DNA from 2 places in the Variovorax sp. S12S4 genome. Region 1 is predicted to be linked to the other one. Evidence: predicted binding sites of a transcription regulator. Region 1 holds the regulator's gene; the other holds the start of a gene.
The links. The regulator HrcA, encoded in region 1, represses chaperone genes, less so after heat shock. The targets are predictions, from matches to a motif close to TTAGCACTCNNNNNNNNNGAGTGCTAA.
Positions count from the first base shown of each region.

Region 2: M0765_RS14805 (co-chaperone GroES) is a predicted target of HrcA. The motif match lies at 1,993-2,019, and genes of this name have one in related genera.

Region 1 covers NZ_JALPKR020000002.1:809,163-813,479, reverse strand. Annotated here, with positions in the region: gene recN (DNA repair protein RecN) at 1-451, opposite strand, end outside; gene M0765_RS04300 (NAD kinase) at 453-1,364, opposite strand; gene hrcA (heat-inducible transcriptional repressor HrcA) at 1,393-2,400, shown strand; tRNA gene M0765_RS04290 (tRNA-Ile) at 2,434-2,510, shown strand; tRNA gene M0765_RS04285 (tRNA-Arg) at 2,574-2,650, shown strand; gene M0765_RS04280 (hypothetical protein) at 2,702-2,965, opposite strand; gene M0765_RS04275 (hypothetical protein) at 3,165-3,362, opposite strand; gene M0765_RS04270 (hypothetical protein) at 3,370-3,606, shown strand; gene greB (transcription elongation factor GreB) at 3,749-4,317, shown strand, end outside.
Region 2 covers NZ_JALPKR020000002.1:3,009,536-3,013,852, forward strand. Annotated here, with positions in the region: gene groL (chaperonin GroEL) at 1-1,589, opposite strand, end outside; gene M0765_RS14805 (co-chaperone GroES) at 1,620-1,910, opposite strand; gene M0765_RS29470 (ArsR/SmtB family transcription factor) at 2,287-2,586, shown strand; gene M0765_RS14810 (ArsR/SmtB family transcription factor) at 3,212-3,535, shown strand; gene arsN2 (arsenic resistance N-acetyltransferase ArsN2) at 3,557-4,018, shown strand; gene M0765_RS14820 (ArsI/CadI family heavy metal resistance metalloenzyme) at 4,059-4,317, shown strand, end outside.

The DNA of each region.
Region 1 (4,317 bases):
CGCCGGCATAGGCGTCGAGCAGGCCGCGCACGGCCTCGGGGCGCGTCAGGCTTTGCCATGCATGCTGGCCGTGAATGTCGAGCAGGCGGTCGCCGAGCTCCCGCAACTGCGTTGCCGTGGCCGGGCTGCCGTTGATCCAGCCGCGGCTGCGGCCTTGCAGGTCCACCGTGCGGCGCAGCAGCAGAGCGTCGCCGGATTCGAATCCGCCTTCGTCGAGCCAGGCCGCGAAGGCCGGGTCGGCATCGAATTCAGCGCTCACGTCGAGGCGCTCGGCGCCCTCGCGCACCGCGCCTGCATCCGCGCGGTTGCCCAGCGCCAGCTGAAGCGCGTCGATCAATATGGATTTGCCCGCGCCGGTTTCGCCGGTGAGCACCGTAAAACCGGCGGACAGGTCGAGTTCGAGTGATCGCACGATCACGAAGTCGCGCAGTGCGATGCGTCGCAGCGCCATCTCAGGAGCCCCCTTCGTTCCAATGTAGTTTCTTGCGCAGCGTGTCGAAATAGCTCCAGCCGCGCGGGTGCAGAAAGCGAACCCGGAAGTCGGAGCGCCGCACCACCACTCGGTCGCCGATGGCGAGCGAGGCCAAGGACTGCATGTCGAAATTGGCGCTGGCGCCGCGCCCCGACACCAGTTCGATCACGATCTCGTCCGCGTCGGGCAGCAGCACCGGGCGGTTCGACAAGGTGTGCGGTGCAATGGGCACCAGCACCCAGCCCGGCACCGCCGGGTGCAGCAGCGGCCCGCCGGCCGACAGCGCATACGCCGTCGAGCCTGTGGGAGACGCAATGATCAGCCCGTCGGCGCGCTGGTTGGCCACGAAGTGCCGGCCCACTGACACTCGCAACTCGACCATGCCCGAGGTGGAGTCGCGGTTCACCACCACATCGTTCATTGCCAGCGCGTCGAAAACCGATAGACCGTCGCGCATGACCTGTGCATGCATCAGGCTGCGGTGGTCTTCTTCGTATTCGCCGGCCAGCATGGGAATCAGCGTGGCCTGGTAGTTGTCGAGCGGAATGTCGGTGATGAAGCCGAGCCGGCCGCGGTTGATGCCGATCAGCGGAATGCCGTAGCACGCCAGTTGCCGGCCGATGCCCAGCATGGTGCCGTCGCCCCCGACCACCAGGCCCAGGTCGCAGCGCTGCCCGATTTCTTCTACGCTCAGCGCCTCGTAGCGGCCGCCTGCGATGGCGTCCGCAGCGGCCTCTGCAGCAGCGGATTTTTCGACGAAAACAGTGCACCCTTGCGATTCAAGGAAGGCGCCAATATCTTCCATGACGCCGTCGCGCGCGTCCGCTTGCGCCCGGGCGCCTGAAGCCTGGTATTTGCCGATCAGGGCGACGTTGCGAAAGCGGGAAGTCATATACAAATTACAACACTAAAATCTTGCAATGCTGGACGACCGTGCCAAGTTGCTCCTCAAGACTTTGGTGGAGCGTTACATCGCCGAAGGCCAACCGGTCGGGTCGCGGACTTTGTCGCGCGCGCCGGGGCTGGACCTTTCGCCCGCGACCATCCGCAACGTCATGTCGGACCTCGAGGCGCTGGGGCTGATTGCCAGCCCGCACACCTCGGCCGGCCGCATTCCCACGGCCCGTGGCTACCGGCTCTTCGTCGACACCATGCTCACTGCCGAGCGCGAGCAGATGAGCGCGCCGAGCCTGGCGCCCGACCAACCGCAGAAGGTGATAGCCAACGCGGCCAGCCTGTTGTCCAACCTGTCGCAGTTCGTGGGCGTCGTCATGGCGCCTCGGCGGGCGTCAGTGTTCAAGCAGATCGAGTTCCTGAAGCTTTCCGAGCGGCGGCTGCTGGTGATCATCGTCTCGCCGGACGGCGACGTGCAAAACCGCGTGATCTTTCCCGAGGCCGACTATTCGCAGTCGCAACTGGTCGAGGCGTCGAACTACATCAACGCCCACTATGCGGGCCTGACCATCGAGCAGGTGCGCGACCGGCTTCAGTCAGAAGTCGAAAAGCTGCGCGGCGAGATTGCCGCGCTGATGCAGGCGGCCGTCAAGGTCAGCTCCGAGGTGTTGACCGAAGCGCAGGAAGACGACGTTGTGATCTCCGGCGAGCGCAACCTGCTCTCGGTGACCGACTTTTCCAGCGACATGGGACAACTGCGCCGCGCCTTCGAACTGTTCGAACAGAAGGCGCAGCTCATGCGGCTGCTCGACGTGTCGAGCAAAGCCGAGGGCGTGCGCATCTTCATCGGCGGCGAGAGCCAGGTGGTGCCGATCGAAGAGCTTTCCATCGTCAGCGCCAACTACGAGGTCGATGGGCAGGTCGTGGGCACCCTCGGCGTCATCGGGCCGACCCGCATGCCTTACGAGCGCATGATCCAGATCGTCGACATCACCTCGCGCCTGGTCAGCAACGCGCTGAGCCACCGTAAGTAGGGCTGCACGGCGAATAGAATCGAGGTCTCTCGTGGGCCGTTAGCTCAGTTGGTTAGAGCAGCGGACTCATAATCCGTTGGTCGATGGTTCAAGCCCATCACGGCCTACCACTTGCATTCATTTCTGAGCTGGTCCGGTTTGGGCCAAAAATGGATGCTATAATCGATAGCTGTGCGGCTGTAGCTCAGTTGGATAGAGTACTTGGCTACGAACCAAGGGGTCGTGGGTTCAATTCCTGCCAGCCGCACCACTCTCTTAAAGGGTTAGGACATCAACGTGTCCTAACCCTTTTCCTTTTTGTCTATCGGCATGCCAGAGAGGGGCCCCCAGGCAAGGTGGTCACATCGATGGGATCGCTGCCGATGCTCGTGGCAAACCACCGAAAGGTGTTCGTCCGGTTGTCACCGCGGCCCGTGGTCCGCACGAACAGATAACCCGAGGTTGCATTGCCCAACCCGTCGACCGGAATGCCCGCGGCCCGCAGCGCCGCGACTTCGGCGCTGGCGCTCATGCCGTAGGGCAACTGCAACGTGATGGTCGCGTTATGAATGACCTGAGTGACCATTGCTTCCCACCAGAGTCCATAGAGCTCGGAGCTTCTCTCCCGTTCAACTCATCAGTAGCAAGCCTCGGGAATTAAGAATGTGACTTATTTCACGTGAAGACGAAAATGTTAACGTTTATTGATACCGTAACAATTAGTCCGTAAGACATAGGTCGAACCCTGCCGGCCGGGGAAACGGCTTAGAGTGAATCATGGGTACTCACGCAAAAAGACTCGCACTTCCGCTCCTTTTCTTGCTGTCCTTGGCCACAGGTTCGGTCTGGGCAGGAAAGATCACCTGCATTCCGGGCGCGAACAGCGGAACCGCCTCGTCCCTCAATTCGATCCGCAGGATTTCAATCGACGAGCACTCTCGCACCGTCAACATGGACGTCGTTCGCTCCAGGACGAAAGACACGGAAACCATGGGCAAGCTGAGAGCGGACCTGGTGAACATGGAAGAAAGCCAGTCCGGCGAGCCCGTCTATGTCTTCAACTCCATCCCGACGGTCGGGGTCGAAACCACGAGCCTCTTCAAGCTGTTCAAGACCACAGAGTGGCGCCTGATGAGCGCCGGCGTGACGTTCGTGAACAAGGTGCCCGCGCTGCGCGCCGTCGAACAAAGCGTGGTTTTCGACTGCAAGCGCTCCGACCTGGGGTGAAGCAAGTCGGCCCGGTACGCAAGGCCTCGCCCCCAAGGATCGGGGCACAATATGTTGAACGGGCGACTCAGGAGTTCGCCGCACTTCATCATGAAGGCCTGCAATGAAAGTTGCGGGCCTTTTTAAATTCGGAGGTTTTGCCTTGAGCAAAGCATTCACCAAGGAAACCGACGCCGACGAAGACGACGACGGCGGCGAAAGCGCCGGCCCGGCGCTGCCCAGCGGAAGCAAGAATTACATCACGCCAGCGGGATATGCCCGGCTGCGCGACGAATTGCTGCAATTGATGGACGAAGAGCGCCCCAAGGTCGTCGAGGCGGTGCATTGGGCGGCCAAGAATGGCGACCGCTCGGAGAATGGCGATTACCTCTACGGCAAAAAGCGCCTGCGAGAAATCGATCGGCGCATTCGCTTTCTGACCAAGCGGCTGGAGATTGCCGAGGTGACCGACCCCTCGGTGCACCATGGCAGCGATCAGGTTTTCTTTGGCGCCACGGTGCGCTATGCCGATGAAACGGGCGACGAGCGCAGTGTGACCATCCTGGGCATCGACGAAGCGGACAGCGCCCAATCGCAAGTCAGCTGGATTTCGCCCATCGCGAGGGCCTTGCTCAAGTCACGCGAGGGCGACGTGGTGAAGCTCGTGACGCCGGGCGGCACGCATGAGGTCGAGTTGCTGTCTGTGAGCTATCCCGCTCCCTCTGCGGGTTC
Region 2 (4,317 bases), 2.2 Mb from region 1:
GCTTCTTCCTTCGGTGCGTCGGCGACCATGGCTTCGGTCGTCAGCAGCAGCGAAGCAACCGATGCTGCGTTCTGCAGCGCGGTGCGGGTCACCTTGGTCGGGTCCAGAATGCCCAGCTCGAGCATGTCGCCGTACGTGTCGTTCGCAGCGTTGAAGCCGTAGTTGCCCTTGCCGGCCAACACAGCGTTCACCACCACCGAGGCTTCGCCGCCGGCGTTGTTCACGATTTCGCGCAGGGGCGCTTCGATCGCCTTGAGCACCAGCTTGATACCGGCGTCCTGGTCGGCGTTGTCGCCCTTCACGCGGTCGCCCACGGCTTGCTTGGCACGCAGCAGAGCCACGCCGCCGCCAGCCACAACGCCTTCTTCCACTGCAGCGCGGGTGGCGTGCAGGGCGTCTTCGACGCGAGCCTTCTTTTCCTTCATTTCGACTTCGGTGGCGGCGCCAACCTTGATCACCGCAACACCGCCGGCCAGCTTGGCCACGCGCTCTTGCAGCTTTTCACGGTCGTAGTCGCTCGTGGCTTCTTCGATCTGCACGCGCACTTGCTTCACGCGGGCTTCGATGTCGGCAGCAGCGCCGGCGCCGTCGATGATGATGGTGTTTTCCTTGCCCACTTCGATGCGCTTGGCTTGGCCCAGGTCGGCCAGCGTCACCTTTTCGAGCGTGAGGCCCACTTCTTCAGCGATCACCTTGCCGCCCGTCAGGATGGCGATGTCTTCCAGCATGGCCTTGCGGCGGTCGCCGAAGCCAGGAGCCTTGACAGCCACGACCTTCAGGATGCCGCGGATCGTGTTCACCACCAGCGTAGCCAGGGCTTCGCCTTCGACTTCTTCGGCAATGATCAGCAGCGGACGACCGGCCTTTGCAACTTGTTCCAGCGTGGGGAGCAGGTCGCGGATGTTGCTGATCTTCTTGTCGAACAGCAGCACGAACGGGTTGTCGAGCAGCGCCGATTGCTTCTCGGGGTTGTTGATGAAGTAGGGCGACAGGTAGCCGCGGTCGAACTGCATGCCTTCGACGACGTCGAGTTCGCTTTCGAGCGACTTGCCGTCTTCGACAGTGATCACGCCTTCCTTGCCGACCTTGTCCATCGCGTCGGCGATGAGCTTGCCGATGGTTTCGTCGCTGTTGGCCGAGATCGAGCCGACTTGTGCGATTTCCTTCGACGTGGTGGTGGGCTTCGAAGCCTTCTTCAGCTCTTCGACCAGGGCCGTGACGGCCTTGTCGATGCCGCGCTTCAGGTCCATCGGGTTGATGCCGGCGGCCACGTACTTGAAGCCTTCGCGAACGATGGCTTGTGCCAGAACCGTGGCGGTGGTGGTGCCGTCACCAGCGTTGTCGCTGGTCTTCGAGGCCACTTCCTTCACGAGCTGGGCGCCCATGTTCTGGAGCTTGTCCTTGAGTTCGATTTCCTTGGCGACCGACACACCGTCCTTGGTGACGGTGGGGGCGCCGAACGAGCGCTCGAGCACCACGTTGCGGCCCTTGGGGCCCAGGGTCACCTTGACTGCGTTGGCGAGGATGTTGACACCCTCGACCATGCGTGCGCGGGCTTCACCGCCGAAGACTACGTCTTTTGCTGCCATGTTTTATTTCTCCGAAAGGGGATGGATGGATTACTTATCGACGACTGCGAACAGGTCGTCTTCCTTCATGACCAGCAGTTCGTCGCCGCCGACCTTGACGGTCTGGCCGCTGTACTTGCCGAACAGGACGCGGTCGCCGACCTTGACGGTCAGTGCGGTCAGTTCGCCCTTGTCGTTGCGCTTGCCCGGGCCCACGGCCAGGACTTCACCCTGGTCGGGCTTTTCGGCGGCTGCGTCGGGAATGACGATGCCGGAGGCGGTCTTGGTTTCGCTGTCAACACGCTTGACGATCACGCGATCGGCCAAAGGACGAAGTTTCATTGCATCTCCTGGATAAGAAACGGGGTTGTGGTCGGGCGCCGGGCGGGGAGACCGGCGGCCCATCGGCTGGAATCGAGGCTTGTTAGCACTCGTCAGCAGCGAGTGCTAATCATAAGGGCAATCGGTGGAGTTTCAAGGCCCCGGGGCGCAGCCGTCGGTGCGGAACGTCGGTGGAGATTAGCGGACACGCCATTTAACCTTCGTGCCTGCGGCCGTTCGTCCCAGTTGATAGCGGCCGTTCAAATACGCCAGAAGCCCTATAGACGAGCGACAACAGAAAAGCACGCAGACACATCGACAAAACTAGAGGTATAGTTACTTCATGGAAAAACGCGAGAGGTCACCACAAGAGCTGTCCGCCGAAGCCGCAGCCCCCATGTTGGCGGCGCTAGGGAGTCTCCCCCGTTTGGCTGTGTTCAGAAATCTGCTTCGCGCCGGCCACGAGGGGATGAACGTGACTGCGCTTCAAACCGCGACCGCCTTGCCAGCATCGACGTTGAAACATCACCTCGCGGCGTTGGTTGGGACCGGCCTTGTGACCCAACTGCGAAACGGCCGCGAAGTAGTGTGCACTGCTCGATTCGAACAGATTCATCATCTGAGTGGATTTCTGCTGCGTGAGTGCTGCGTCGACGCGGGAGAACGTGTGGACAAAACATCGACAGCTAGTTGCTGAGCTCACTTTTTTTCGCCAATAAAACCATATCTCTAGTGATATGGATTTTTAGGAGCACGTGATGACTGACTTTGAAGTTGTACGAGCAGTGTCGGCATGGGGACCCTGGGTGACCGCAGCGATTTTGGCGGTAGGTGTTGGTCTTGCAGCTCTCGTCGGTGCGGCTCTACGCCGCATAGGGTGTCTTATAAAAACTCGGAGACAGCATTCAATGAGCGCGAATGGCACCTCAGCTCAGAGAGTCATCGCGGATCGAACCACGGAAGTGGCTAAAAAGGCCGAGGACCTGTTGCTCGGAAATCGCAATGCCTTTTGCGTCGAAACAGAGTTCGCGCGAGTGCCTCGCGGCGAAAGCGCGGGACCGATTTCACTTCCCGAATGCAACTCGCGTAGCGCTGCAGCAGAAAGCTCGAACGGGACTACGGCAGTTGGCCTCCAACCGCGCATGACTTAAACAGAGCGCTGGCTTACTTTGGGCCGGCAATACGACACGAAGGTCGGCATCTGGCCCGAGGCGGCCATTCCTAGCTGCCCTGGGCCAGAGAAGGTACCGCTGACATCGCGGCATCACTCCCCAAACGAGCGCCCACTTGCTTAACTTCGATATTTCGACAATACTTGAATAATGGAAGAAAATACTGTCGTCCGTTCCTTGGCTGCACTCGCGCAACCCGTGCGCCTTCGTGTGTTCCGCGCCTTGGTTGTCGCCGGCCTCGAGGGCATGACGCCCGGCACGCTCACAGAAGCCCTGGATGTGCCGGCCACGAGCTTGTCGTTTCACCTCAAAGAGCTCACGAACGCGGGCCTCGTCTCGCAGGAGCGCCAAGGGCGGCACCTCATCTACCGGGCATCGTTCGAGCAGATGAACGCGCTCTTGGGATACCTGACCGAGAACTGTTGTGAGGGGCAGGCATGCGCCACCGAGGTTGACGCCTCATGTGCTTGCTGACGACCGCACACCTCATCCATCATGAAACCAGAACTGGCGAGTACAGCCGACCTGACCAAGGTTCGCGCGCTGCTGCGCACTTGCGAGTTGCCCGAGATCGATCTGGATCTAGGGCACATGGGTGATTTCCTCGTGCTTCGCGCTGGCGATAGCCTAGTGGGCTGCGTCGGCCTCGAGCGCACGGGTGATGCCGGCTTGTTGCGCTCCCTCGCGGTGGCGCATGAGCGGCGTGGCACGGGCCTCGGCGATGAGCTCCTGCGCGCAATCGAAGCTCGAGCCGTTGCGGCGGGCGTCCAGCGACTCTTCCTGCTCACGACAACCGCACCCAACTTCTTTGCTGCACGGGGTTACCTCCCTTGCCCCAGGACTGACGCGCCGGACGCAATCCGAGCGCTCACCGAGTTCGCGAGCATCTGCCCGGCTTCAGCCACTTGCATGTTCAGCCGACTTGACCAGTCGATTTCTAGCCACGGGCTCACGTAATCCCAATGTCACCCATCAACGTCCACTTAGGAGAGCCATCATGAAGCGTTTCCACGTTCACCTGCATGTCGATGACCTGAGCAAGAGCATCGCGTTTTACTCCAACCTTTTCGCTGCGGAGCCGGCGCGCGTCGAGCAGGACTACGCCAAGTGGATGCTGGAGGACCCTCGGGTCAACTTCGCGATTTCCACAAGGGGCCACGGCACGGGGATCGACCATCTCGGCATTCAGGCCGAGGACGAGAACGAACTCGCCGAACTCAAGGTCCGCGCCCAGTCGGCCGACCGTGCGCTGTTCG